DNA from 2 places in the Shewanella sp. SR43-8 genome. Region 2 is predicted to be linked to the other one. Evidence: predicted binding sites of a transcription regulator. Region 2 holds the regulator's gene; the other holds the start of a gene.
The links. The regulator sigma-54, encoded in region 2, starts transcription at its own class of promoters, with help from an activator protein. The targets are predictions, from matches to a motif close to GTTGGCACGNNNNTNGNNT.
Positions count from the first base shown of each region.

Region 1: flgA (flagellar basal body P-ring formation chaperone FlgA) is a predicted target of sigma-54. The motif match lies at 4,961-4,979, and genes of this name have one in related genera.

Region 1 is NZ_JACJDX010000001.1:203,822-219,309, reverse strand. Features, by position in the region: gene H5114_RS00915 (motility associated factor glycosyltransferase family protein) at 113-1,414, shown strand; gene H5114_RS00910 (hypothetical protein) at 1,474-1,671, shown strand; gene H5114_RS00905 (DUF2947 domain-containing protein) at 1,750-2,229, shown strand; gene H5114_RS00900 (chalcone isomerase family protein) at 2,391-2,951, shown strand; gene H5114_RS00895 (flagella synthesis protein FlgN) at 3,084-3,569, opposite strand; gene flgM (flagellar biosynthesis anti-sigma factor FlgM) at 3,669-4,001, opposite strand; gene flgA (flagellar basal body P-ring formation chaperone FlgA) at 4,075-4,782, opposite strand; gene H5114_RS00880 (chemotaxis protein CheV) at 5,167-6,087, shown strand; gene H5114_RS00875 (protein-glutamate O-methyltransferase CheR) at 6,153-6,986, shown strand; gene flgB (flagellar basal body rod protein FlgB) at 7,122-7,520, shown strand; gene flgC (flagellar basal body rod protein FlgC) at 7,523-7,939, shown strand; gene flgD (flagellar hook assembly protein FlgD) at 7,963-8,748, shown strand; gene flgE (flagellar hook protein FlgE) at 8,809-10,188, shown strand; gene flgF (flagellar basal-body rod protein FlgF) at 10,439-11,182, shown strand; gene flgG (flagellar basal-body rod protein FlgG) at 11,194-11,982, shown strand; gene flgH (flagellar basal body L-ring protein FlgH) at 11,992-12,666, shown strand; gene H5114_RS00835 (flagellar basal body P-ring protein FlgI) at 12,677-13,774, shown strand; gene flgJ (flagellar assembly peptidoglycan hydrolase FlgJ) at 13,792-14,919, shown strand; gene flgK (flagellar hook-associated protein FlgK) at 14,919-15,488, shown strand, end outside.
Region 2 is NZ_JACJDX010000003.1:197,403-212,890, forward strand. Features, by position in the region: gene degQ (Do family serine endopeptidase DegQ) at 1-1,298, shown strand, start outside; gene degS (outer membrane-stress sensor serine endopeptidase DegS) at 1,475-2,554, shown strand; gene murA (UDP-N-acetylglucosamine 1-carboxyvinyltransferase) at 2,643-3,908, opposite strand; gene H5114_RS05095 (BolA family protein) at 3,924-4,175, opposite strand; gene H5114_RS05100 (lipid asymmetry maintenance protein MlaB) at 4,203-4,502, opposite strand; gene H5114_RS05105 (phospholipid-binding protein MlaC) at 4,499-5,143, opposite strand; gene mlaD (outer membrane lipid asymmetry maintenance protein MlaD) at 5,178-5,651, opposite strand; gene mlaE (lipid asymmetry maintenance ABC transporter permease subunit MlaE) at 5,693-6,478, opposite strand; gene H5114_RS05120 (ATP-binding cassette domain-containing protein) at 6,465-7,289, opposite strand; gene H5114_RS05125 (calcium/sodium antiporter) at 7,478-8,440, shown strand; gene H5114_RS05130 (KpsF/GutQ family sugar-phosphate isomerase) at 8,485-9,462, shown strand; gene kdsC (3-deoxy-manno-octulosonate-8-phosphatase KdsC) at 9,465-10,031, shown strand; gene lptC (LPS export ABC transporter periplasmic protein LptC) at 10,028-10,588, shown strand; gene lptA (lipopolysaccharide transport periplasmic protein LptA) at 10,575-11,156, shown strand; gene lptB (LPS export ABC transporter ATP-binding protein) at 11,153-11,884, shown strand; gene H5114_RS05155 (RNA polymerase factor sigma-54) at 12,028-13,512, shown strand; gene hpf (ribosome hibernation promoting factor) at 13,537-13,824, shown strand; gene ptsN (PTS IIA-like nitrogen regulatory protein PtsN) at 13,827-14,270, shown strand; gene rapZ (RNase adapter RapZ) at 14,267-15,130, shown strand; gene H5114_RS05175 (HPr family phosphocarrier protein) at 15,151-15,426, shown strand.

The DNA.
Region 1 (15,488 bases), on a different contig from region 2:
GGCTTAATTATAGCTGTCCAGACAGTGTCTATCTTCTGTTGATGCTTAATCTTAATTTTACCAGAACATTTTTTTAGTGGTAGCGTGAGCTTTTTCCAAGTTGGAGAGTAAGATGAGTGAGTTGTTTCAGCTAAATATTGAAGTGATTAAACAGCGTTGGCCAGAGATTGCGACACGCATTCAAGCTCAAGATATCACTCAACTGGATGCCGTTTTAGTCGAAGGCGTACAGCAGACAATCAGTGTTAATGGTATTCAATTGAGTAGCCGTTATGATCGCATTGCTGAAGCTCAGTTATTTATTGATACCTTGCCTACTAAATTGGCCCTCAATGTCACTGTTTATGGTGTTGGCATGGGGGACGTTCCTAGTTTGCTGGTCGAACAAGGAAACATCGATAGCATCAAAGTTGGACTGTTTAATCTAGCGCTTTTTAGCCTATTAATTCACTACACAGATCAGACTCAATGGCTTAGCTGTGAGCAACTGGAATTGGTCGATTTACAAACAATGCAGTTTTTAGATTCAGTGTACATTGCCATCACGCCTGAGCTAAGGCTGGTTAGCGATCATAATGCCCGTTTACGGGATCTCATCGTATTTGAGCAAAACCGAGAATACGCTAATAAGCAGCATCACCTAGATGATCCAAAATTAATGGCCCGTCTAGAGACCAGTTTACCTTTTTTGCAGCAAGATCCCGATGCCGCTGATCTTAGCAAAGATCATAACTGTGATAAGGCCTTGGTGATAGGCTCTGGCCCCAGCCTTGAGCAGCATTATGATTATTTAATCGTCCAGCAAGGGCGTCCAAAAGGGCAAAGACCACTCATTATCGCGGTTGATACCTCAGTTAACGCTCTGATGAGTAGAGACATAGTTCCCGACATTGTTGTTAGCATAGAATATAATATTGCCCTCAAGCATTTCCCTGAACCTCTTCCTAAGCGTGCCGCGTTAGTGTATTTTCCTCGTTTGTCGGCTGAAGTATTGCAGGCTTGGCCCGGACCTCGTTTTAGTGCTTATTCTCAAAGTCATTTTTACGATGCACTAAATACTTCCCATCCAAAACTAAGACTCTTCACTAATGGCAGCGTACTTCATCCTGCTGTAGCATTGGCCGTTTACTTACAGGCCACAGATATCACCTTATTAGGCTGTGATTTTAGCTATCCCTTTAATAAGACTCATGCATTTTGGGCTGATGGTTCGCTAGGGCCTTCGGCTGCCCATAACAAGAAACACTGGGTGTTAAATGGGCTTGGACAAAGGGTTGCTACAGACATTAATTTTATCGGTTACCTCAGAAGCTTAGAACACTTCATTGAGTCTCAGCCCCAAGTAAATTTTTATCAGTCGAGTTTAGCTGGTGCAAAAATTCAAGGAGCAAGTTACCGAGAGTGTACAATATGAGTATGGCAAATAAACAACTCTTAATGGATAGGTTGTTAATAGCGGCTAAGGAATTTCGATTGGGGAAAGAGGGTCAAGCCAATGAGTCTTTAAGGGAGTGCATCGATTTGTTGACGCCAATGATGCAACAGTTACCTCCAGATATAAATCCCTATCTCTGTGCCATTCTTGAAGCTCAAGAACGCCATGACTGGTTAGGGGTAGCAGATGGTATAGAGTACGAAGTTTTAAAGTTAATCTCTAAATTAGATGTCTAGTATCTAAATTATTTACTTAATACTACCCGATTTTAACGCTATAATTGCACCTCATTTTTAGTTGCTAGGAGCAGTTGTTTGTCACATTCATATATTCCGTTTGATCTTTATAAGCGTAAGTGGATTTTTAACCATAAAGATTTGCCTGTATCAGATGATGATAAGGCTTTGATTAAACCACTGAACGATAAAAGTGCCATGGAAGTGTGGGATAAGTGGATAAGCAATAAGAGCAGTCGTGCGGAATTATTTGAGAAAGGCGATTGGCCAATAAAGCAAGACGCTTGGACGGCAACAGAACATTGGCAATCGGCGTGGGACTCACTGGACAACGCGATGCCTGAAGCTGTTAGTACACATATTCAATGGCCTGATGATGTGGTGGTGTATTTTTGTTATGAAAAGTACCAAATCATTGAAACGCGTTGGGATGTCTTTGTGCGTAATTGGAAGTGCTTCTTGTTTTTCGATGATGGTCCAATTTTAATTTCACCTAAGCACAAGCAAGCGTTGATGTTTAATCAGAATGGCCAATTTAAGTTAGGTGTTCGTGGTTAACCCCTTATTCAACCTCGAAGTGCAATACTCGGCAAATAAGCTATTAACGGTTAATCGCTGAGTTTTAGTATGTGATTTGGTTGCGGTATATATTGCCAGGCATAAAACCACTTTTTATTCTTTCTGTGGTTATTTTTGTGGCGTTTTTTTAGAGAGTTTATATGAAGTTATTAGCTTTAATGGGTATGAGTTTAGTGTTGATGCTGCCGTCATTCGCGCACGCTAAAGTGATTGGCGATATTGATGTGGTAGAGCAAATGACGGTTGCTGAGCAACCATTAATACTGAATGGCGCAGGAGTGCGCAGCAAATTTTTTATTGACTTATATGTGGGCAGTTTGTATTTACCGACAAAAGTGCAAACCTTAGATGATGTATTGGCGCAGCCGATTGCGGTTATACAGTTAACCATTACCTCTGGAATGATTACCTCAGATAAAATGCGTGATGCAATTACTGACGGTTTTGATGCTGCTACCGACGGTGACACTCATTCTATCGCCAAAGATATTGAGCATTTTACCCAGTTGTTTGCTGACGAGATTGTTGAAGGTGATCGATTCACTTTTGTGACTCAAAAAGGCAAGGGCGTGAGCAGCATTAAAAATGGTATGGCTCAGGGTGATATTGCCGGTGAAGCATTTCGTCAGGCATTACTTAAGATTTGGTTAGGTGAACATCCTGCGCAACAAAGTTTACTTGAGGCCATGCTCGCTCAGTAAATCTCCTGCTAAGAAACGATAACAAGTGATAACAAGCGAACGCTGCGCTCACGGAAAGAAGAGTCTAACAGTTGGCACTTGGCTCGTTATCGCATGTCATCGCTCGTATCGCTTGCCACCAAGATTTTAACGCTAGGCTGAAAAGTCATTCCCTAGTGTTGAAATGGTCGACGTTTTGCCTTTGTCATTGTAGGTCAAGCTTGAAGCGTTGCGGCTAGCTTGTAATGCTTGTGCGAATCTATTGAGGCTGGCGATATTGAGCTCAATTAAACTGGCATTTTGGCTATTGATGTCTTTGCACTCAGCGAGTATCGATTTTGCTTGAGCAACTTTTTGTGCCAGTTCAACATCTGTGGTGATCAGCGTGTGGTGTGGATGATTAGCCAGTTTTTCGTCAGTGGTTTTCATATTGAATAAACACTGGGTTTTATCTTTGGAAAGTGCCAATAATTGATCGGCGTCTTGCTTTTCTAACGCAGCTTTCTCTGCTGAAATCAGCTGTTTTAGTTGAACTAACGTCTGATTTTGCGTATCAAGCAAAGTATGCAGTTCTGTGAGTAATTGCTTGTTTTGCGGATCGTTGGATTGTCCTGAGGATTGTACGTTTACTTGTGTCATAAGTTACTCTTGTTTTTTTAACTAACACTTCTCTGTGATGCAAATGCGCACCTATTATTCTAGTGTTGTTAAAGCAAATTAAAGAGTAACGTTTAACGGTTACTCTTTGTCAAATGATAGACTGCCTAGCTCTGCTTCAAAACTAGCAATATTAGCCGCAAGTTTTTCTGGGTCGACTTTATATCGTCCTTCAGAGATAGCGAGTTTAATTTCAGCGACCTTTTTTTGGTCTACTTCAGGCAATGATGCCATTTTAGTTTGCGCGCCCTGAAGCTGTTGAGCTTGAGAGGTAATGCTAACCGAATCAGTTTTAACTGGAGTCGCTGTTTTTTGCGCCACAGCTGCAGTATCAGATTTGGTATTAGACTGCGTTTCACGTGCAGTGCGCAGTTGTGTATTAGTAGCAGTGTTATGCTTAATGTCAATTGCCATGGGAGGCTCCAGCGTAATTATCAGGTTTTCCAAACAGGCTATCGGCAGTGCAGGAAAAAACTTTAACTCTATTTTACATTCTTACTTCAACTTCGCCAATGCCAATTACAACAGCATCAAATTGTTTGCTCGTATTACTATTTTTTACTCTGATAACGTCATTGAGATTACCGTCCCGTAAAGCTTCACCAAGGGTTTTAATTTCAATATTAGCGGTTTTAGCATAAATAGAAATCGTGTCTCCTTTGCAAACAAAACACAAGTTATTACTTAAGACTGGAGAGTCTTTCGCAACCCGACGTTTTACTCTTGAACCAATTAATGAGTTGATATCTGAAAAAAATTGGCCTTTTAGACTATATTGATCAATATACATAATGTGTAAATGTTGTTGGTCAATAATTTGGTCTGGTGACAGTATCTGGTTTGCCGCGACAACGGGGTATTGAATTTCAACTCGAACTGAGAGATACATTTGCCATGGGTAGTCATAGTCTGGACTATCACAGCTCAGTTTTACCATATTATTGCGACTAATCGCTCGTTCACTGGCAAGCTCAGCCGTTATTGGTGGATAGCACCGCGGAGGATTGACACGACCTTCAAGGTTTTGTGGGGTGATTTCGACCTTAGCTTTTGAGTCTGCTTCGATTTTTTTTTCTATCGTCTCTTTAGCTAAGTCATAAATGGTCGATAATGAGGGTGTTATTATCTCTTCGCTAGCAAATGCTGGCAAAAAAAATGTTATTGAACATAATAAACATAAAAAAAATACTTTCATAATGAAGATACTAGCTTGTTTTGCCAGAATACACCTATACTTTTAAAAACGGAAAATATGCGGGCTATCTCTGCATACACAATAAGCTAAAAAATATGTACCGATGACATAATAATTTCATTATGTCCCCGTCAAAAAAGTGTCAGCTCACCGTGTGTGAGTTAATTAATACAAATTAAAGCAAGTTGTATGCCCACTTTTTTAATTTAATGAATAGATAAGTATTCGCTGGGTTGTTGATGGTTTACACTCAAGGTTGATATGTCTTTAGCGATAAATGAGCTAGATGTAATGAGCTAACGTATTGTGTTGAACCTAGGTTTACTATAATTTCAATGAACAATTTTTATCCTTTTGGGTGACAGTTAACTACAAGGTCGTGTTATGTCGAGCATTTTAGATTCAGTCAATAAACGTACTCAGCTTGTCGGGCAAAACAGACTCGAGTTACTATTATTTAGGCTTAACGGCCGCCAACGGTTTGGGATTAACGTGTTCAAAGTGAAAGAGGTTTTACAATGCCCACCACTGACAACCTTACCGAAATTAAATCGTTATGTTAAAGGTGTTGCTCATATTCGTGGCGCAACGATTTCTGTTATCGATTTAAGTGCTGCAACGGGTGGTCGTCCACTGACATCAACTGAAAATTGCTTTATTATCATTTCCGAATACAACCGAAGCATTCAAGGCTTTTTAGTGAGTTCTGTTGAACGTATTATCAACATGAATTGGGAGGCAATTATGCCGCCTCCACAAGGTTCTGGTCGTTCTTCATATTTAACCGCAGTGACAGAGATAGAAGGCGAGTTGGTTGAGATTTTGGATGTTGAAAAAATTCTTGATGAAATTTCACCGGTTAAGACTTCGATCAGTCAAGAACTCAACGAAACTTTAACGATTGATAGAGAACAGCATTATCATATTATGGTTATTGATGATTCTGCAGTTGCACGTAAACAGATTATTCGTTCGTTAGAGTCTTTAAATCTGCAAATCGATACTGCCAAAGATGGTAGAGAAGCGTTAGAGATGTTGAAAAATATTGCCAAAGAAATGGATGATGTATCAGTGGAAATTCCGTTGATTATTTCTGATATTGAAATGCCTGAAATGGATGGCTACACTCTAACAGCAGAAATTCGTGATAATCCAAAGTTAAAGAATATAAAAGTCGTACTGCACACATCGTTAAGTGGTGTGTTTAACCAAGCGATGGTACAAAAAGTTGGGGCTAACGATTTTATTGCTAAGTTTAACCCCGATGAATTAGCCGCAGCGGTTAACAAACATTTGAGTTTATAATTGTTTAGAATTGAATAATATTGAACGTTCGGTCGGCTCATCGGCAAACATATTAGGAAGATAATGTGACAGATAAATCACTTGCTGAAGCAGAGTACAATCAATTTAGGCTGTTTTTAGAGCAGCATAGCGGTATTGTGTTAGGTGAGAACAAACAGTATTTAGTTCGTAGCCGTTTAGCGCCACTGATGGGAAAGCATAATTTGCCTTCTCTATCTGAGGTGGTTAAAAAGTCGATGAAACCGATAGAGCGTCAATTACGCGCCGAAGTGATAGATGCGATGACTACTAACGAAACCTTATGGTTTCGAGACCGTTATCCATTTGAGTTGCTGAGTAATTCTTTGTTGCCTGAATACAGCAAGTTGGGCCGACCATTAAAAATATGGTCTGCTGCTTGCTCATCTGGGCAAGAACCTTACTCTTTAGCTATGACAGTGTTGGAATATCAACAGCGTAAACCCGGTGCTTTGCCTGGGGGCGTGACAATTCAGGCAACAGATTTATCACCTTCTATGTTAGAGCGTTGTAAGAATGCTGAATATGATGGTTTAGCTCTGGCTCGTGGTTTGTCTGAAGAGCGTAAACGTCAGTTTTTTGATGCTTTACCGTCTGGCAATATGAAAGTGAAAGATAACGTAAAACGTTTAGTGAACTTCAGAGCACACAATCTACTTGAAAGTTATAGCTTATTAGGCAAGTTCGATATCATTTTTTGCCGTAATGTATTGATTTATTTTGCGCCAGAGGCAAAGGCTACCATTTTGCGGCAATTTGCTGCCGCACTTAATCCTAAAGGTATCTTATTCTTAGGTGCGTCAGAATCTCTTGCGGGGTTAACCGAAGAGTTTAATATGGTTCGCTGTAATCCCGGTATCTATTACCAGAAAAAAACCTAGCTAAAACAGTTGATTAGGTTCACCCCATGCCGACGATCGTCGGCATGTTAGTTTTTTTATTTTATTCTCCCATTATAAAAATTGTTGGCATAACCTTTGCTTTATATCTATCAGTTAGCTGATGGAGGCAATTTTATGGCGATTAATTTCGATAATGCATTAGGTGTTCACCAATATTCTTTGGGCGTACGAGCTCAAAGAGCTGAAGTGATTTCAAGTAACATCGCCAATGCCAATACTCCTCATTATAAAGCTCGAGATGTTAATTTTGCTTCTGCTATGCAAGCAGCAAGCTCACATCAGAAGGGTTTGAGCATGAGTCAAACCACAGAAAAACATTTCGATTTAACAGCGTTAAGTCAACAACATGTCCAATATCGTGTTCCAAATCAAGCCGATACAGGTGACGGTAATACTGTTGATACGCAGAAAGAACAATCAGCATTTATGCAAAATGCGCTCGAATATCAAATGTCATTAGGCTTCCTTGAAGGTAAGTTTAATGGCATGCGTAAAGCTTTGCGAGGTGATTAATCATGAGTTTATTTAATATTTTCAATGTGTCTGGATCAGGTATGTCTGCGCAGTCAGTGCGTTTGAATACCACTGCCAGTAATATTGCCAATGCGGATTCTGTATCAAGCAGTGTTGATAAAACTTATCGAGCACGTCATCCCATTTTTGAGGCTGAAATGCTTAAAGCTAATAGCCAGCAAAATAGTTCGCCGGGTGTTAACGTCAAAGGCATTGTTGAAAGTGATAAACCATTAATAAAAGAATACTCGCCAGATCATCCGATGGCTGATGGTGATGGTTTTATTTATAAACCGAATGTCAATGTGATGGAAGAAATGGCCGATATGATTTCTGCATCACGCTCTTATCAAATGAACGTTCAGGTGGCTGATGCAACTAAGTCTATGTTGCAACAGACGTTAAGGATGGGTAAATAGTATGATTATTCAAGGAGGTAACAATGAGCCTCGTTAATTCTTACAGTCAGTCTTTACCGCAACAATCCAGTAGCACATCAAATACAAGTGCTACCACGAAAAGTTCTGTACAGACAAATACAACCAGCACTACTACGGGGAACCCTTTCCTTGACGGAATTCGTTTACCCGAAGAAAGTGCGATCCCTGAATCAAAAGATCAGATGTTAAAGCAAGAAGATTTTTTTGCTTTACTCAGTCAACAGTTGTCTATGCAAGATCCTTTTAAACCGGTTGATAATGATCAAATGATTGCCCAAATGGCATCGTTTTCGACGGTTGATGGTATTTCAAATCTGAATGATGAGATCCTTAACCTCAATACGGTAATGAGTTCTAGCCAAGCGTTACAAGCATCAGGCTTAGTAGGTCGAAAAGTACTTATCCCTTCTGATACCGGGGCGATTTCTACTGAAAGCCCTGAGATTAAAGGTGTGATCAGTACGCCATCTGCAATTGAAACGATTACGGTGAAAATTGAAGATGAGTCGGGTCAGCTGATCAAGAGCTTTAATGTTGATGGCAGTGAAGGCGGCAATGTTGATGTGACATGGGATGGCTTAGGTAAGGATGGCCAACCCGTTAAAGCGGGTAATTACTCGATAAAAGCCAGTGGTAAAGTTGATGGAACGTCGGAAGATTTAGCGGTATCAACTTATGCACATGTGACAAGTGTGTCACTGGGCACTGCAGCGACTGGGGCCATTTTGAATTTGCGTGGAGTAGGCGGAATTAAGTTATCTGACGTACTCGCAGTATCTGAAACATAGTAAGGCCTGTATTGAATTATTGGCTTTATTGATAAATGAATTAATTGTGAGAGGTGAACTATGTCATTTAACATTGCACTGAGTGGTATTGCTGCCGCGCAAAAAGACTTAAATACAACCGCGAATAATATCGCAAACGTGAATACTATTGGTTTCAAAGAATCACGAGCCGAGTTTGCTGATGTGTACGCAAATTCTATTTTTTCGAACAGTAAAACTGCTGTCGGTGGTGGAGCAACCACCACTCAAGTGGCACAGCAATTTCATCAAGGTAGTTTGCAATTTACCAGTAATTCACTGGATATGGCGATCAGTGGCGGTGGTTTCTTTGTTACGTCGTCTGAGTTAGGGTCGCAAGATCAGTCATATACACGTGCAGGGGCATTTAAAGTTGACTCGGCCAACTATATGGTCGATTCAGCGGGTAACTTTTTACAAGGTTTCCCTGTTGATGAAGATGGTAACTCGACTTCTGTGAGTTTAACCACAACCCAACCGATTAAGATCCCAGACACTGCTGGTAGCCCTGTGCAAACCGGAAATGTTGGTTTGCAAATGAACCTTAATGTGGGGGAAACCGCATTAGACCCAGCTAATTTTAATCCAAACGATTCTGATACGTTTAATAATTCTACCTCGGTGACGATTTACGATTCATTAGGTGAATCGCACATTATGACCACTTATTTTATTAAACCGACCAATGGTTCATTTACAGGTGAAAGTAATTGGGTTGCCTTTTATGCAGTTGATGGCGATCCCGTTGATGTTGCGGCTGGCGCTGGTACTTATTCAACAGATACCAATGGTGATGGCACTGCTGATGCGACGGGTACAGCATCTGCTGCTAATCCCGATGGATTAGGTGGAGTCTGGTCAGGAGCTGTGCTTAAATTTAATTCTGTTGGTGCTTATACGGGCAGTGATCCGGCTAACATTACCACTGAAGCATTAGGTTCTGGCGGTGCAGGTGCTTTGGGCCCTGGAGCCGATGGCACGCAAACACTTACAATAAAATTTAATAATCCAACTCAGTATGCTTCTCCATTTGAAGTCACTGAATTGACTCAAGATGGTATTACCGTAGGGCGATTAACCAATGTTGGTATTGGGTCTGACGGTCTGATTACCGCCAGTTACAGTAATGGTTCAACTGTGCCGTTAGCGCGGGTGGCATTAGTACGTTTTGCTAATGAGCAAGGTCTTACTCAGGTGGGTAATACGTCTTGGAAAGCCAGTTTAGATTCAGGTGCAGCATTAGCTGGTGAGGCAAATAGTGGTACATTTGGTAGTATTCGCTCTTCTGCACTTGAACAGTCAAACGTTGATTTAACCACTGAGCTGGTCGATTTAATCTCAGCTCAGCGTAACTTCCAAGCTAACTCACGTACGCTTGAAGTTAACAATACCTTGAACCAAACGATATTACAGATCCGCTAAATGATCCTTAGGCTATATAGGTGTTGCCGTTTACGGCAACACCTTGCCTTCTCCACCTCGTTACTTGTCCCCGTTATTACACACCTCGCGTCGATAGAAGCTTTTTTGACACTCATGCGCTACCCATTAATTTTATTGATTAACTGATTCATACAGTTACATCTCAATCCTCTCACTTAAAAATCGTTGGCATGATGCTTGCTTGTTCTGTGTATATAGTGTTTTTGCAGAAAGTTTGACGGAGCAAAAAATGGACAAATTTCTTTATATTGCCATGAGCGGCGCAAAGCAAGGGATGAATGCCCTAGCAGTGAGTGCGAACAATCTTGCTAACGCGAATACTGATGGATTTAAAGCTGACATGGTCCAAGCCCGTTCAATGCAGGCATTTGGTGAAGGTTTGCCTACACGGGTATTTTCGATGATGGAAAGCCCAGGCAGTAACTTTAATGGCGGCCCCATTAAAACTACTGGTCGCGATCTTGATATTGCGGTTAAAGGAGATGGCTGGCTTGCTGTGCAGGCAGCTGATGGTTCCGAGGCATATACCCGCGCTGGTAGTCTAAAAATTGACAGTACCGGCTTGTTATTAAATAGCCGTGATCGTCCCGTTATGGGCGCTTCAGGTCCCATTGTGTTACCCATTCCAGTTGAAAAAATAGAGATTTCGGCCAACGGTATTATTTCTGTACGCCCTCAAGGGGCAACCGCAGAGGTAATAGAAGAGGTCGGAAGGATTAAGTTAGTTAATCCTGGTAACGAAAACCTTATGCGCGGTGAAGATGGTTTATTTCGTCTTATTGCCGGTGGCAATGCGCCAAACGACCCAGGCGTTCAAGTTGAAAGTGGTGCGGTCGAAGGCAGTAATGTTAATTCTGTGCATGAAATGGTCGCCATGATTGATATTCAACGTCAATACGAAATGCAAGTCAAAATGATGAAGAACGCTGAAGAGATTGATCGAGCGTCCACTTCTTTGATGAGAATTAGTTAGGAGTAATTATTATGCATCCAGCGTTATGGATAAGTAAAACCGGTGTCGACGCCCAACAAACCAATATTGCGGTTATTTCAAATAACGTGGCTAACGCCAGTACCGTTGGATTTAAGAAAAGTCGTGCAGTATTTGAAGACCTTCTTTATCAAACGGTTAACCAAGCTGGTGGCATTAGCTCAGACAATAGCAAGTTACCTAATGGTTTAAACATTGGTGCGGGTACTAAAGTGGTTGCCACGCAAAAAATGTTTACCCAAGGCAACATGCTGACCACAGATAACTCATTAGATTTAATGATTGAAGGTTCGGGCTTTTTTGAGGTGCAAATGCCAGATGGTACAGCAGCCTACACCCGTAACGGCCAGTTCAGCTTAGATGATACCGGCCAAATCGTCACACCAGGTTCTGGTTATGTGGTTCAACCGCCTATCACTATTCCAGAAAACTCCACCAGTATTACGGTGTCGGCCTCGGGTGAAGTGTCAGTGCAAACCCCAGGTACAGCTGCCAGTCAGATTATTGGCCAGTTAACCATGACCGATTTTATTAACCCTGCTGGTTTAGATCCATTAGGGCAAAACTTATACACCGAAACAGGTGCGAGTGGCACGCCTATTCAAGGTACTGCATCACAAGACGGTTTAGGTTCTATCCGCCAAGGCGCATTGGAAACCTCTAACGTTAATGTGACAGAAGAATTGGTTAACCTTATTCAAGGTCAACGTATTTACGAGATGAACTCCAAAGTTATCTCGGCGGTTGATCAGATGCTGTCTTATATTAATCAGAATCTCTAAGGAGCTAACATGATTAAATACATTGCGTTAGCGTCAGTATTGTTATTGGCTGGGTGCAGTTCTACGCCCAAGAAACCGATTGCTGATGATCCATTTTATGCGCCGGTATACCCAGATACTGTACCAACGCAAGTGGTGCCAACGGGATCTATTTATCTTGATAGCCAGGCATCAAGCTTGTATTCCGATATTCGTGCGCATCGGGTCGGTGACATCATCACTGTGACCTTAAAAGAATCAACCCAAGCGAAAAAAAGTGCCTATAACCAAATCAAAAAAGGCACCGACTTAACCGTCGAGCCTATTTATGCTGGTGGCAAAAATGTGTCTATAAGTGGTATCCCGCTCGATCTTGGTTATAACGACAGCATGAATACCAAGCGAGAATCAGATGCCGATCAATCAAACAGTTTAGATGGCAGTATTTCAGCCAACATCATTCAAGTACTTAGCAACGGCAATTTAGTTATCCGTGGTGAAAAATGGATTTCGATCAATAACGGTGATGAGTTTATTCGCGTCACTGGCATGATCCGCAGTGAAGACATTAACCCAGATAATACAATTGATTCTACACGAGTGGCTAACGCTCGTTTTCAGTATAGCGGTACCGGTACGTTTGCTGACTCCCAAAAAGTCGGTTGGCTGAGTTCATTCTTTATGAGTGACTGGTGGCCTTTCTAAGGAGTAATGCATGAAAACTAAATTGATCGTGTCGCTTGTTGCGTCGATATTAATGCTCAGCGCTTCTGCAAATGCAGAGCGGATTAAAGATATCGCCAGTATTCAGGGAGTACGAAGTAACCAACTAGTGGGTTATGGCTTAGTTGTTGGTTTGCCTGGTACCGGGGAGAAAACCCGATATACCGAACAAACATTTAGAACCATGCTAAAAAACTTTGGCATTAATTTACCTGAATCAGTTCGTCCAAATTCAAAGAACGTAGCCGTTGTTGCTGTACACGCTGAAATGCCAGCCTTTATCAAGCCGGGTCAAAATCTTGACATTACCGTGTCTAGTTTAGGCGAGGCAAAAAGTTTACGTGGTGGCACCTTATTGCAAACCTTCTTAAAAGGGGTTGACGGCAATGTGTATGCCATTGCTCAGGGCAGCTTAATTGTGAGTGGCTTTAGTGCCGAAGGGCTTGATGGCTCTATGGTGATTCAAAATACGCCAACGGTTGGTCGTATTCCAAGTGGCGCCATTGTTGAACGCAGTGTGATCAGTCCGTTTGCTAGTGGTGATTACCTGACATTTAATTTACGTCGCTCAGATTTTTCTACCGCCAAACGTACTGCCGATGCGATTAACGATTTACTTGGCCCAGACATGGCAAAAGCTATTGATGCTACTTCTATTCAAGTCAGTGCACCGCGCGACGCATCACAGCGGGTATCGTTTTTATCGACATTAGAAAACATTGAGGTTATTCCGGCTGAAGAGTCAGCCAAAGTCATTGTTAACTCACGTACTGGCACCATTGTGGTTGGTCAAAATGTCAAGTTACTGCCTGCGGCTGTGACCCACGGTGGATTAACCGTGACTATTGCCGAAGCTACGCAAGTATCACAACCCAACCCCTTAGCGGGTGGTAATACGGTTGTTACCACCAACAGTACGATTGATGTGTCAGAAAAAGATCGTCGTATGTTCATGTTTAATCCAGGCACCACTCTTGATGAGCTTGTCAGAGCCGTGAATCTAGTGGGCGCAGCACCATCAGATGTTCTTGCCATACTTGAAGCGTTAAAAATGGCAGGCGCTTTGCATGGTGAACTTATCATCATCTAAATATTGTCGGAATGACTATGGAAAAGTTGTCAGCTTCATCGAACTTTCTGGATCTAGGAGGACTAGATTCACTTCGTGTCCAAGCCCAGAAAGACGAGAAGGGGGCACTTAAAGAAGCGGCTAAGCAATTTGAAGGGATCTTTATTCAAATGCTCATGAAAAGCATGCGAGATGCCAATGCCGCGTTTAAGTCAGACAATCCAATGAACAGTGAAACAACAGCATTTTTTGAACAAATGCGTGATCAACAAATGTCTGTCGATTTATCCAATAAAGGCATGCTAGGGCTGGCTGAAATGATGGTGCAGCAATTAGACCCAGAAAATAGCCCTATTACTCCGGCATCAGTATTACGCGGTAATAGCGACTACAAAGTAAACCCGAGCATGTTTGTTGCGCCAGCAACAGAGTTAGATAAAGACACTTTAGATGCTATAGCACCAAAAGATCAAATAGCGGCATCGCATTCAGTTATTGATCATGCGCAGTCTATGCAACCTATGACGGCCAAGCTTTCTCGGGTGTTATCTGGTGATCAATTAGACAGTGTGTTACGCGGCGAGCAATTAACCAGCCAAGCGTTACAAACGGGCAAAAGTTTGCCGCCGGTTGATACCCCTATGGCAAAAAGCAAAGGTATTGCGGTAAGTCAATTTACCAGTCCAGAACATTTTATTTCGGTGTTGTATCCCCACGCTGAAAAAGCGGCTAAATCCCTGGGTACCTCAGCTGAAGTGTTAATCGCTCAATCAGCACTCGAAACCGGCTGGGGCCAAAAAGTGGTACGTCGTAATGACGGCACTATGAGTAATAACTTATTTAATATCAAAGCTGATAAACGTTGGCAGGGTGACAAAACCTCTGTCAATACATTGGAATTTGAAAAGGGCATAGCGGTGCAACAAAAAGCGGATTTCAGAATGTATGACAACCTTGAACAGAGCTTTAACGATTTTGTGTCGTTTATTAGCCAAGGTGATCGTTATCAAGATGCGCGTAAAGTTGCCGCAGAGCCGACTCAGTTTATTAAAGCACTGCAAAAAGCAGGCTATGCCACCGACCCTCAATATGCCAATAAAGTTATCAATGTGATGAAGTCGGTAAAAGAAGGCCTTAAATCTGTATTACCTGTGGAGACTAAATAATGTCGATTGACTTACTCAATATCGCTCGCACAGGCGTTCAAGCATCTCAAGCGCAATTAGGTGTCACCAGTAATAACATCGCCAATGCAAATACTGCTGGTTACAACAGGCAAGTTGCTACCCAGTCATCATTAGAATCACAACGCTTAGGCAATAATTTTTATGGCACCGGCACTTATGTGTCCGATGTTAAGCGTGTTTATAACGAATTTGCCGCGCGTGAGTTACGCATAGGTCAAACCAGCATGAGTGCGGCTGAAACCTCTTATAGTAAGTTGAGTGAGTTAGACCAGATTTATTCTCAAATTGGTAAAATGGTACCAGCAAATTTGAACAATTTTTTTGCTAGCATCAATAATGTAGCCGATTTACCGACCGATTTAGGTATTCGTGGCAGTAGTCTCAGCTCTGCAGAGCAGTTAGCCGCTGGTCTAAATCAAATGCAGTCGCAACTCGATGGTCAGGTAAAGCAAACCAATAGCCAAATTGAATCCGTTACCACTCGTATAAATGAGATAAGCAAAGAATTAGGCAGCATCAATTTAGAATTGATGAAATCTCAAGGCGAT
Region 2 (15,488 bases):
CCATAGCACCAACACTATCGCTCGCTGCCATTCCACAAGCGGTTGACGGCCAAGCTATTCCTAGTTTAGCGCCAATGCTAGAACGCACTACACCTGCGGTGGTATCAGTAGCAGTATCTGGTACTCAAGTATCAAAACAACGCGTCCCTGATGTATTTCGCTACTTCTTTGGTCCAAACGCTCCACAAGAGCAAGTTCAAGAACGTCCTTTTAGAGGGTTAGGCTCAGGGGTCATTATCGATGCTGATAAAGGCTATATCATTACTAATAACCACGTTATTAACGGCGCTGACGATATTAAAGTGGGTTTACATGATGGTCGCGAAGTCACGGCTAAACTCATTGGCGCAGATAAAGAGTCTGATATTGCCCTGCTGCAAATTGAAGCGAAAAACTTAGTCGCGATTAAGCAAACTGATTCTGACGACATCCGCGTTGGTGATTTTGCAGTTGCCATCGGTAACCCATTTGGGCTTGGACAAACTGTAACGTCAGGAATAGTCAGCGCACTCGGCCGCAGTGGTTTAGGCATTGAAATGCTAGAAAACTTTATCCAAACTGATGCCGCGATAAATAGTGGTAACTCTGGCGGTGCATTAGTTAACTTAAAAGGTGAACTCATCGGTATTAATACTGCGATTGTCGCCCCAAATGGCGGTAACGTTGGTATTGGTTTCGCTATCCCAGCCAATATGGTTAACAACCTTGTTGAACAGATTATTGAGCATGGTGAAGTACGACGCGGCGTATTAGGGGTATCAGGTCGCGATCTTGATAATGAACTTGCCAAAGCGTTTGGTTTAGATACCCAGCACGGCGGTTTCGTTAATGAAGTGATGCCAAAAAGTGCTGCTGATAAAGCAGGATTAAAAGCGGGTGATATTATTGTCAGCCTCAATGGGCGGAGTATTAAAACCTTCCAGGAATTACGCGCAAAAGTAGCCACTATGGGTGCTGGTGCCGAGGTTGAATTCGGAATTATTCGTGATGGCGATACGAAGAAGATTAAAGCGACACTAGGTGAAGCAGACAAAGTTGAGGCTGAAGCCGGTAGCGTACATCCTATGTTACAAGGCGCGACACTTGAGGACAGTAAAAAAGGTATTGAGATCACTGATATTGCTCAAGGTTCACCAGCAGCAATGAGTGGCTTAGTCAAAGGAGACTTAATTGTGGGGCTTAATCGCAGTAAAGTGACCAGCCTTAAAGCATTAAAAGAAATGCTAAAAGACAATAAGAACTCTGTGGCACTGAAGATATTACGTGACAATAACTTACTCTACCTTGTTTTACGCTAATGCAGTTGACGCTAACATAGTTGACACTTAATTTACCTCATCACAGCTATAAGAATCATCAGGTTATAGTCTGTGATACCCGTTCAAGAATGAAGCATCGGCCAACTTTTGGTCGGTGCTTATTTATTTGAGCTATGTTAATATAACAGCCATTTTTTTTAACAATTATTCAAGCCATGAACCTAAAAGACACTTGCATCTATATAACTAAAGCTGTGGTATTTGGTCTAATTATGGCTGCTGTTTTTTTAGCCATAACAGCGTTAATGCAAAATTCCTCATTCAACAATAGCCTCACAAATGTCAGCAATAGTGGCTCAGAATTATCTTTCGCTAAAGCCGTTCGTCGAGCCGCACCTGCAGTGGCCAATATTTATAGCCTTAGCATTGATCAACGTAATCCGCTCAATTCAAGCTCACTTCAAGGCCTTGGCTCTGGCGTGATAATGAGTAAAGAAGGCTATGTGCTCACAAATTATCATGTGATAAAAAAAGCCGACGAGATTGTTATTGCGCTACAAGATGGGCGTAAATTTACTGCTGAAGTAGTTGGTTCTGATCAAGAGACAGATTTAGCAGTACTTAAAATTGAAGGCGATAATTTACCTATAGTACCGATTAATCTCGATAAACTAGCCCAAGTAGGCGATGTGGTGCTAGCCATTGGTAATCCATACAATATTGGCCAAACAATTACTCAGGGTATTATTAGTGCAACAGGACGTAATGGCTTAAGTTCAGGTTACCTCGACTTTTTACAAACAGACGCAGCCATTAATGCTGGTAACTCAGGCGGAGCATTAATCGATACCGGCGGTGAATTAATCGGTATCAATACCGCGGCATTCCAAGTGGGTAATGATAGTGGCGGTAATGGGATTAGTTTCGCTATCCCCATTAAGTTAGCCCACAGCATTATGGATAAGTTGATTAAACATGGCCGAGTTATCCGTGGTGCTCTAGGTATTTCAGGTGAACCACTTAATCCGGTAATGGCACAGATACTCAACCTACCCGATTTAAAAGGTGTGTTAGTGACGGGTATCGATCCTGACGGACCAGCGGCTCGTGCGCGCTTAACGCCAAGAGATGTCATTACCCAATATAATGATGAAGATGTCCCGGGGGTTGAAATGTTGATGGACAGAATTGCAGAGACCCCTCCAGGAACTAAAGTCAACATGACCATTATACGTGAGGGTAAGCGTCAAATACTGCCAGTCATTATTGCAGAAAAAGCCACAGCGCCTGAGTAATACCTATTACTCATTAAATCAACGTTATAAAAAAGCCATTCAAATGAATGGCTTTTTTATGAGGTATTTTCTGCTGAGCGAGATAAACCTAAGAGTTCTTCACGCGAACAACTTCAGCACCTAAACCTTGAAACTTGGCTTCAATATGCTCGTAACCACGGTCAAGGTGATATATACGATCGACTGTAGTTAAGCCATCAGCCATTAAGCCTGCAATCACTAAGCTGGCAGAGGCGCGTAAATCTGTCGCCATCACTTGGGCACCGTTTAAACGCTCAGTACCATGGATGATACAAGTATTACCTTCTTGCTCTATGTCTGCGCCCATGCGGCTTAATTCAGGAACGTGCATGAAGCGATTCTCAAAGATAGTCTCAGTAACACGACCTGTGCCTTGAGCAAGTGCATTCAACACACAAAATTGCGCTTGCATATCGGTTGGAAACGCAGGATAAGGTGCGGTTTTAATATTAACAGACTTTGGACGTTGGCCTTTCATGTCAAGCTCAATCCAATCTTCGCCAGTTGTGATCTCAGCACCGGCATCTTCAAGCTTAGATAATACCGCTTCTAAGGTTTTAGGATCGGCTGATACACAACGAATCTTACCGCGAGTAACGGCTGCGGCAACCAAGAATGAACCGGTTTCGATACGATCTGGCATGACGCGGTATTCACAACCCGATAGACGTTCCACACCTTCAATCGTCAACGTGGCAGAACCAACACCAGTGATTTTTGCTCCCATGGCAATTAAGCAATGAGCTAAGTCAGTCACTTCAGGTTCACGGGCCGCATTTTCAATGACTGTCGTGCCATCAGCTAATGCTGCAGCCATCAGCAAGTTTTCTGTTGCGCCGACACTGACCATATCCATAAAGATATGAGCGCCTTTTAAACGGCCATCAACACGCGCTTTAATGTAGCCTTCCTTGACTTCAATTTTGGCACCCATTAACTCTAAGCCATGTAAATGCAGGTTCACCGGACGAGCACCAATGGCACAACCGCCAGGTAAAGAAACATCTGCAGTACCATAACGGGCAAGCAGTGGGCCTAAAATAAGAATCGATGCACGCATTGTTTTGACTAAGTCATAAGGTGCGCAATATTCGTTTAAGTTAGAGGTAGAAATACGAATGCGGCTACCGCCGAGGTCTTCAACTTCGGCACCTAAACAACGTAATAATTCACAACTGGTGATCACGTCGCGTAAGTTGGGAACATTTGAGACAATAAAATCTGTTTCGGCTAATACGCCAGCCATTAAAATGGGGAGTGCCGCATTTTTTGCACCAGAGATCACGACTTCACCAGCTAAAGGCTTGCTGGCTTTAATAGTTAATTTATCCACTGTGAATCTCTGTTGTTACATATTGAAAAGTTTTTCACGCTTCCACTGAGTCGGCGTAAAAGTTTTAATTGTTAACGCATGCAATTCACCACTGGCAATCTGCTCAGCTAAAGGACTGTAAATTGCTTGCTGTTGTTTTACCCGGCTCATACCATCAAAACACTCACCTACGGCGACGACTTTGTAGTGACTGCCATCAGAGGTAACGTGCGCTTCAGTGAGCGACAACGCCTCGGTTAAAATTTGTTCTATAACATTGCATTCCATGGAATCAATTACCTTTACTATTCGTTTCTATTTTTGGCTGAAAAAAGCATCTAAATCATAAAGCTCAATCATTTTTTTGAGCTGTTCACTTGGATTAACCAACTGATGTATCACACTTGTTTCTGGGCTACTTGTCGCATGTAGTTTGATTAACGCTAATAACAGTGCAACACCCGCACTGTCGACGTATTCTAATGCTGACAAGTCTACCACTTGAGTTGATGCAGTAAACAATTCATGGCGTTTTGGCCACAATTGTTTTACTTCATCTTGGGTTAAGCGACCGCTGACGATGCAACGTTGATCTTGTTGATTAAAGGTAATCACGCAGCTGCAGCTTCTTTTGCTGGTTGGCGATCAATAGTCTGTTGGGTTTTATCATTCAGCATGGTAATCACCGCTTCAATACCTTGCTGGCGGATTAAATTAGAGATTTCAGACTGTTTAGAAGCCAATAAACTCACACCTTCTGCCACTAAATCGAACGCTTTCCACGTATCGTCTTTTAAACGACGCGCTTTAAATTGAATTTTAATCGGTGGACGACCTTGCTCAAGGATTTGAACATTCACTTCTACTATTTTTTCATTGCTGAAATCACTCGGCGGGTCAAAAGCCACTTTTTGATCAGTATATTCGGTTAATGCTTGTGCATAGGTTGCCACTAAATAACCTTCAAAGGCATCCACAAAACGATTACGTTGATCGACGGTCGTATCACTTAAATACTGCCCCATCACTTTATAAGCAGCATATTTATAATCGACGTAAGGCATAAGCTCTTCACGAACAATAACTTTTAAATGACTTAAATCATCATTAATTAAAGCTTTATCTGCTTTAAAGCGATCAAAAGTCATATTGGCGACTTGTTTGATCATCTCATAAGGATCACGGGTATTGACCTCATCATTAGCAGCCATTGCACCTTGGCTGATAACCGCACTGCCTATTAGGCATAGCGCCATAACATGATTGAAAAATGTTTTCATAATTGGGATCCTATTTATCTTTAGATGACATGCTATATAAAAGCTGACCAATTAAATCTTCTAAAATCAATGCACCACGTGTGTCATGTACTTTATCGCCATCGGCAAGCATCGAAATATCATCGTCCATAAACCCAGGCGTTAAACCAATAAATTGCTCGCCAAGGAGTCCTGAAGTCAAAATAGCTAAGCTGCTTGTTTCCGGAAATTGATCAAAGCGCTTATCCATTGTTAATGTCACTATTGGCACCAACTTATGGGTATCGAGAGTAATATTGGTTACACGACCAACCACCACACCACCCACTTTTACTGGCGAACGTACTTTTAAGCCGCCAATATTATTAAATTCAGCGACCAAGTTATAAGTCTGATCATTGGACTTGACTTGAACATTAGCAACATTGAATACTAAGATGCAAAAAGCCAACAAACCTGACAATAAAAACACGCCTACCAATAACTCTATTTTCCGTGTCAACATACTATTAAACCACTTAAATTAATCTAAACAATGAAAAAATCTTAATTTCCAAACATGATTGCCGTAAGCAAAAAGTCCAGCGCTAGAACAGCTAAGCTTGCCTGCACAACCGTTGAAGTTGTCGCACGGCTGATACCTTCTGGATTAGGTTGGACTTCATAACCTCTGTACAAGGCAATCCATGTCACCACCACACCAAAAATAGTACTTTTAATCAAACAATTAACTATGTCTTGTCGCCATTCAACCGATGCTTGAAGAATAGACCAAAATGCACCACTATCAATGCCTTTCCATTCTACCCCGACTAAATGGCCACCAAAAATACCGACTAAACTAAACATTAACGCTAGCAATGGCATGCTGATGACGCCTGCCCAAAAACGCGGTGCAATGATTTGTCTTAACGGATCTATCGCCATCATTTCTAGACTCGACAACTGCTCAGTCGATTTCATTAAGCCAATTTCAGCCGTTAAAGCAGAACCTGCTCGGCCAGCAAATAATAACGCGGCAACCACTGGCCCGAGTTCACGTAATAAGCTTAGTGCCACCATAGGCCCTAAACTTTCCTCAGTACCAAACCCAACAAGAATATTGTATCCCTGTAGCGCTAATACCATGCCAATGAACAAGCCAGACACTAAAATGATCACCATGGAACGGACACCAAGCACATAAACTTGTCTAACCAGAAGTGGCATGCCTTTTTTAAAATTAGGCACACGTACAATCGCGCGCCATAACATAATGCCCGCTCGGCCATAGCCCAACACTATTTGCAGTGCATATTTGCCGATATCGGCAATATAATCAGTTGCGCCCACGAAGTAGCTCCTCTTGATAATCCTCTGCAGGATAATGGAATGGCACGGGGCCATCTGGCGCGCCTTGAATAAACTGAACTAGTTGTGGATTATCAGATTGACGTAATTGCTCTGGTGTACCATGAGCAATGACTTTTTTGTCTGCAATCACATAAACATAATCTGCTATACCCAATACTTCATCAACATCGTGAGACACAACCACCGAAGTGAGTTTTAATGAGTCCGACAACTCACGAATAAGTTTAACTAACATACCCATGGAAATGGGGTCTTGTCCTGCAAATGGCTCATCATACATCACCATTTCAGGTTCAAGTGCAATCGCCCGAGCTAATGCGGCTCTTCGCTGCATGCCACCAGATAACTCGTTTGGCATCATATATGCTGCGCCGCGAAGACCGACAGCTTGCAGCTTCATCAATACAATTGAACGGATAACATCTTCTGGAAGTCCAGAATGTTCTCTCAAGGCAAAGGCCACATTATCGAATACGTTAAGATCGGTAAATAATGCACCACTTTGAAATAGCATGCTCATGCGCTTTCGCAGTTGAAAAAGATCCTTACGCTTAAGCTGATGTATATCATGGCCATCGAACAATACTTGCCCGCTATCGGGAATTAGCTGCCCACCAATTAATTTTAATAGGGTCGTTTTACCAATACCACTAGGCCCCATGATTGCTGTTACTTTACCTTTGGGGATCGACAAAGAAATATCTTCATAGATAACGCGCGAACCATGACTAAAGGCCAAATGGTTAACTTCGACCAAAGGTTTATTATTCGATTTACTCATATCAGACATTGGCGTTGAGGAGATAACAGCCTTCCTTGCATTAAGTTTAAGCGCAAATTGTACTGTAATTGTCGATTAAGCGACAACTATATCCATATAAGCACATATGATTGTCAGTACAATTACTGGGCAATGCTTTCAATTTGATACAAATCCAGCGAAAATGCTCGTCAATTAATTACCACTATCGGAATCACATGCTAGTTAATATCCTAATGTTAGTCGTCGGCCTTGCAGTTTTAGTCTGGAGTGCGGATAGATTTGTTTATGGCGCTGCCGCATTTGCGCGTAATTTAGGCTTACCTCCCATGTTAATTGGACTCACTATTGTTGCGATGGGGAGTTCTGCTCCTGAAATGTTTGTTGCTGCCACAGCCTCAATGGATGGCATGCGTGACACCGCGATTGGTAACGTCCTAGGTTCTAACATAGCTAACATTACCTTAATTTTAGGATTAACCGCATTACTGGGTGCGATTAGCGTAGGATCACAAACCTTAAAACGTGAAATACCTATTATGCTCGCAGCTACTGTATTTGCAGGCTTTACCTTGCATGATAATGTATTAACACGAGTAGAAGGTATCATGCTGCTTGTAACCCTTTTAGGGTTAATGGGATATTTTATTTGGCAAGCAACTCATGATAAAACCACCGACAGCTTAGATACTGAAATGGACTCTGAGATCCCTAAAGATGTACCAACCTTTCATGCTATCATTTGGCTTACAGTCGGTATTATATTACTCCCGCTATCAGCTGGTTGGATGGTCGATGGTGCCGTGGGTATTGCAAAGTTTTATGGTTTGTCCGATCTTGTCATCGGTTTAACCATTATTGCTGTAGGGACAAGCCTACCAGAATTAGCAGCCTGCATTGCTGGCGTGTTAAAAAAAGAACACGATCTTGTCATTGGTAATATCGTTGGATCGAACTTATTTAATATTCTTGCTGTGTTGGCATTGCCAGGGTTAATTTCCCCCGGGGAAATCGATACATCGGCCAGCGGCAGAGACTTCTACATGGTATTAGGCACCAGTGCAGCATTAGCCGTTTTAGTATTATCCAGTGGCGCTAAGCAACAACTGACTCGTTGGCATGGCACACTATTATTAATCACCTTTATTGCGTACCAAGTGATTGTATTTCAATCTCACTAGATTGGGGCATGAAGGTAAAGTATTCAGCTAAAAGAGAGAACCGTATGGTAAATCAAACTCAATTTCGTCAGTGGGGCCGTAAAGTCATTGATATTGAAAAGGCTGCCCTAGATAATTTATATCAATATGTAGACTCAGTTGAGTTTGGTCAAGCATGTGAGCTCATCTTGCAGTGCAAAGGCAAAGTGATTGTTATGGGCATGGGGAAATCGGGGCATATTGGTAATAAAATATCCGCGACCTTTGCCAGCACTGGTACACCGGCATTTTTTGTTCATCCAGGTGAAGCAAGTCATGGTGATTTAGGCGCATTGGCTAAAAACGATATTGTGCTTGCCATTTCTAATTCAGGTGAATCGAGTGAAATACTGACATTAATGCCAGTAATACAGCGAATGGGCGTACCGGTTATCGCAGTAACAGGTAAACCAGACTCTAATATGGCGCGTTTATCTAAAATCCATTTGTGCATTGAAGTACAAGAAGAAGCATGCCCGTTAGGGTTGGCACCAACCTCGAGTACCACAGCAACTTTAGCAATGGGTGATGCATTAGCCATTGCCTTATTGCAAGCCAAAGGCTTTACTCGAGATGATTTTGCTTTGTCACACCCTGGTGGATCTCTGGGACGAAAATTATTATTAAAAGTCGATGATGTTATGCATAAAGGCGATGATTTACCCATAGTGCATAATGATATTTGTATTACTGAAACGCTGTATGAAATATCCAAAAAAGGCCTTGGTATGACAGCTGTTGTCGACAGCGAAACAACACTGGTTGGTATTTTTACTGATGGCGATTTGCGCCGAGTTATCGACGCCGAAGTCAACCTTCGCACCACTCCGATAGCTCAGGTAATGACCCAGAATTGTGTCACCTGCCCTAGCGGTATTCTAGCGGCACAAGCACTGCAAATTATGGATGAAAAAAGTATCAACGGACTGATTGTAGTCAATGAAAAACATCAACCGATCGGGGCATTAAACATGCTCGATATGGTTAAAGCGGGAGTCATTTAATCATGTCAGAATCAACCACTAGCCACCAAGGATTTTACGGCCCTATCAGCAATCATATTTGGCAACGCGCTCAAAAAATCAAACTGTTAATCTGTGATGTCGATGGGGTATTTTCAGATGGTCGAATTTATCTCAGCAATGCTGGCGAAGAACTCAAAGCATTTCATACTCGTGATGGTTATGGTGTTCGATCTATCCTAACAAGCGGAATGCATGTTGCCGTCATTACTGGCCGCAAATCAAAGATTGTCGAAACTCGCATGACCGCATTAGGTATTAAACATATTTATCAAGGTATTGATAACAAGTTTGAGCCATTTGAACAACTCCTATCACTGTATAATGTCAGCGCAGACGAAGTCGCTTATATTGGCGATGATATGGTAGATCTCCCGGTTATGAAAGCAGTTGGTCTTGCCGTGTGTGTCGGTGACGGGCACCCATTTGTTAAGCAACATTGCCATATGACCACCTCTCTTAATGGTGGCCATGGCGCATTACGAGAACTCACTGATTTACTGCTTTTAAGCCAAGATAAATTTGCCAGTGCTCATGGTATGAGTATATGAATAGAATCACTCTAGGTATTGTGGCTTTTTTTGGACTTGCTTTTTTCCTCTACTGGCAAGCGCAAATAAAACGCAGTGAAATGGATGCTGTGAAAGTTCGTGGTATTGAACGTCCAGACTTTGTAGCGGATAACCTACGCACCACAGAATTTAATAAACTCGGTTTAATTGCTAGTCGAGTCAGTGCCGAACACATGGAGCATTACGCCTCAAGTGACATTACTCACTTTACTAAACCTGTTTACCTCATTTACCCTGAAAACGGCCAAGCGCAATGGCAATTAAGCGCAGATAGAGGCCAATTGAATAAAAATACCAGCCAAGTCATATTAGAAAATAATGTTATTATTGATGCCATTAATATAGAAGAACCCCTGCAGTCACTCAGTACCCAAGCTGTTTCGGTGGATTTAACCACTATGATAGGCACCTCACAAGAGATGGTGTACATCAAAGGTAAAGGGTTTATTATTCAAGGTTTAGGTCTACATGCTGACTTGAATTCGCAAAAATTATCGCTACTCAGCCAGGTAGAAGGAACATATGAGCCACATTAATCGCCTCAACACTCACGCCAATGTTATGTTATTTGGCAGCATATTTTGCCTGCTGAGTTTACCTACCATAGCGAAACAAGGTGATCTTCAACAAGAGTTGAAAATTGCCTCAGTAAGCCAGTCTGCTGACATTAAAAATAATCAAATTGTTTTTAATGGTCCTGTTACCGTTACCCAAGGCACTATTAACATTAATGCTGATGAGTTACGGGCGTTTACTCCCGAAAATAGCACCAGTAAAAAACTCATCGCTATAGGTAACCCTGCAACGTTTTCACAAGAGTTAGACGACGGTCAAATTGGTACCGCCAGTGCCAACGAAATAAGCTATGATCTTGCTACCACTACACTGACATTGACAGGTAATGCCAAACTGGATCAATCTGGTAGCCAAGTAACCGGTAACCGTATTAAGTACAACATTAACGCTCAAGAGCTAATTGCTGAAAGTACTGGTACAGGAAAAGATCGCGTTATTACTATTATTCAACCTGAGAATTTCCAAGACGAGACTGCACCAAAGCAAAATCTCCCTGAAATTCCTGTTAAAAAGCAGATCAAACCATGACCCAAATAACCCTAACGGCTGAAAATTTAGCTAAAAGCTATAAAACTCGTCAGGTTGTTAAAGATGTGAGTTTAACCGTTAAAACAGGCCAAATTGTCGGTCTTTTAGGCCCCAATGGTGCAGGTAAAACAACCACGTTTTATATGGTTGTCGGCTTAGTGCAAAGCGATAAAGGTCGGATCTTAATTGATGATGACGACTTAACCGCCGACCCAATGCATCTTAGAGCTCGCAAAGGGATTGGTTACTTGCCGCAAGAAGCCAGTATTTTTCGCAAACTGACCGTATACGACAATATTATGGCCGTATTGCAGACTCGCAAAGAACTCACTAGCGACCAACGGATTGAGCAGGTAGAGCATTTATTAGAAGAATTCCATATCACTCATATTCGCGACAGCCAAGGCATGTCGTTGTCTGGTGGGGAACGTCGTCGAGTAGAGATAGCGCGCGCGCTGGCCGCTAATCCTAAATTTATTTTGCTCGATGAGCCTTTTGCGGGGGTTGACCCTATTTCTGTCATCGACATAAAAAAAATCATTCAACAGCTTAAAAACCGCGGCTTAGGGGTATTAATTACCGATCATAACGTACGTGAAACCTTAGACGTCTGTGAGCGCGCTTATATTGTCAGCCAGGGTAATTTAATTGCCGAAGGCACACCTGATGAGATATTGAGTAATCAACAAGTTCGGGCTGTGTACTTAGGTGAACAATTCAAGCTATAGTTACTTTACTGGCCTTTTAGTCTATCTAACTCATTTCATTGAACGATATCTAAATAGCGTTAAATGTCATTGATGTATGTGACAATCGATTACAGTTTTCGAGATTGTCATTTTTATGGAAATCATCTAGGGATAAGCGGTAAATGAAAGCGTCACTCCAACTCAAAATGGGTCAACACTTAACCATGACCCCTCAATTGCAGCAAGCGATCCGCTTACTGCAATTATCGTCATTGGAGCTACAGCAAGAAATCCAACAAGCATTGGACTCAAACCCATTGCTTGAAATAGAAGATGAGTTTTCTCAAGCAAAAGACTCAGTAAAAGAAAGTCGCGACCAATCGGACACCGACTTTAGTGACAACAGCGTGGTCAATATAGAAAAAGACACCTCAACAGTCGACACAGCAGAATCCATGACCAAAGAAACCATGGACGATTTAGCTATGGATACCACATGGGATGAAGTGTACACCGCCTCTCCAATGTCAGGTTCAGGCAGCGCTAGCATGCGCGATGATGATATGCCATTCCAAGGTGAAACGACTGAAGGCTTATATGAACATTTAGAGTGGCAAAAAAATCTCACGCCATTTTCTGACACTGATCGAGCGATTGCTACCGCGATTATTGATGCCATTGATGAACGCGGCTATTTAACCCAAAGCACTGAAGATATTCTCGAAGCCATGGGTGATGAAAGTGTTGAACTAGATGAAGTTGAAGCGGTATTAAAACGTATTCAACACTTTGATCCCGTAGGTGTTGCCGCACGAGATTTAAGCGAATGTTTATTCATTCAATTAGCCCAATATGCCGACACAACCCCACATATAGACAATGCCCGTCTGCTCATTAAAGACTATTTAGATTTAATTGCTGGGCGCGATTTTAGATTATTGATGCGCAAAACCAAGCTCAAAGAAAACGAGTTGCGTGACGCAATCACCTTAATCCAGTCACTTAACCCTCGCCCGGGCTTGTTAGTCACCGCTATTGATGACGAATATGTTATTCCTGATGTAACCGTACTAAAGAAGAATGGCCGTTGGGTTGTAGAGTTAAACCCAGACAATATGCCTAAAATTGGCGTTAATCAACAATATGCAGCCATGGCTAGAAGCAGTAAAAACTCTGCCGATAGCCAATTTATTCGCGGTCATTTACAAGAAGCTAAATGGTTCATCAAGAGTATCGAAAGCCGCAATGAGACCTTATTGAAAGTCGCCAATTGTATTGTGCAATTTCAGCAAGGTTTCTTTGAATATGGTGAAGAAGCCATGAAACCTATGGTGCTCAATGATATTGCTGAAGCAGTAGAAATGCATGAATCAACTATTTCACGGGTTACCACTCAAAAATATATGCACACACCACGTGGGCTATTTGAATTAAAGTACTTTTTCTCTAGCCATGTCAGCACCGACGATGGCGGAGAATGCTCATCTACCGCTATTCGTGCTTTTATCAAAAAACTGGTTGCAGCAGAAAACCAGCAAAAGCCATTAAGTGACAGCAAAATGGCCCAACTGCTGGCAGATCAGGGGATCAACGTTGCGCGTCGTACGATTGCAAAATACCGCGAAGCGATGCTCATTCCGCCCTCAAACCAACGTAAGAGTTTATAACCTACAAGGCAACGGAGGATTTTTATGCTTATCAATATGACAGGTAGAAATATCGACATTACCGAATCTTTACGTGAATACGTTCAAGGTAAATTTTCAAAGCTTGAACGACACTTCGATCAGATCAATAATGTACACGTTGTGCTCAATGTAGAAAAATTACAACAAAAAGCAGAAGCTAAAATCAACCTTAATGGTGCAGAGATTTTTGCCATGTCAGAAAGCACTGATATGTATGCTGCAATAGACGCCCTGATCGATAAACTCGACCGTCAGGTAATTAAACACAAAGAGAAGTATACAAAACACTAACGATGGAACTTTGTACCATTCTGCAGCCGGAATGCACTACCTGTGCCACACCGGGCAGTAAGAAAAAAGTACTGGAACTCATCAGCAATTTAGTCGCTGCCCAGTACCCACCCCTATCTTCGCAAGAGGTTTTTGAAAGCCTATTAGCGAGAGAGAAAATGGGTAGCACAGGTATAGGAAATGGCATTGCGATACCTCATGGTAGATTAACGACCATAGAACATCCGATCGCAATATTTATTAAATGTGAAGAAGCCATTGCCTTTGATGCAATCGATAAACAGCCCGTGGATATTTTATTTGCTTTGTTAGTACCTGCAGATCAGTGCCAACAGCATTTAAGCACGCTATCAAGCGTGGCTCAAAAATTAAGCGATAAGCAAATATTGAAACAGCTTCGTAAAACTCACGACTCAACAGAACTTTATCGGGTTATTACTGCATGAAACTTGTCATAGTATCGGGACGTTCAGGCTCAGGAAAATCTGTTGCTCTAAGAGTATTAGAAGATCTAGGGTATTATTGTGTTGATAATTTGCCTTTACCACTGATTGGCATATTACTGGCTCAGCTCAAAGGTAATAACGATCTAGTGGCAATTAGTGTTGATGTACGCAACATTGCCGAGCAAGGTAAAGTCCTTCAAGATCAACTTGCCTTACTTGAACATGACACTGAAATTGTTAGCTTCTTTTTGAATTCTAATGATAAAGTGCTACTCAAACGCTATAGCGAAACGCGTCGATTACACCCGTTATCTAAAAATCATATTTCACTGCAAGAAGCGATCATATTAGAAGGCCGTTTACTTGAGCCTATCGCAAAAATTGTTGATCATTATATTGACACCTCTGCCCTGAATATTTACGAATTAAGCGACCAAGTCAGGCAAATCTTGTTAGGTAGTGTCGATAAAGAGTTAGTGATTAACTTTGAGTCTTTTGGCTTTAAACACGGTATGCCAACAGAAGCTGATTTTATGTTTGATGTGCGCTTTTTACCTAATCCGCATTGGGAAATAGCACTACGACCACTCACAGGTTTAGACGAACCGGTACAAGAGTTTTTAGGTCGGCAACCTCTAGTGAATAAGTTTATCTGGCAAATTGAAAACTTATTTGAAACCTGGATGCCGCATTTAGAACGTAATAACCGCAGCTATCTGACTATCGCCATTGGTTGCACCGGTGGCCAGCATCGCTCGGTATATATAGCCGATCAATTAGCAAAAAGGTTTAGACATGGCAGTAAACATACAGTTAATGCTCGCCACAGAGAATTAAATTTAACTGATACTGACAGCTAACTGAGCATAGGATCGCGCCAATGATCAAACTTGAACGCCAAGTAACCATTTCAAATAAATTAGGGTTACATGCTCGAGCTGCAACAAAACTTGCTGTTTTAGCGGGTGATTTTGATGCCAGTATCACGTTAACTCAAGGCGATAAAAACGCCAGTGCAGCAAGTGTACTTGGGTTATTAATGCTTGAAAGTGGCATAGGTAAAATGATCACAGTAACAGCCCAAGGCCCAGATGCTGAAGTGGCATTAAATGCCGTATGTGATCTGATTAATGCTAAATTTGATGAGTCTTGCTAAATTGTTTAGTGATACTTTCACTAATTACTGATCGTTAAGCCATCATCACTTATTTATTTCCA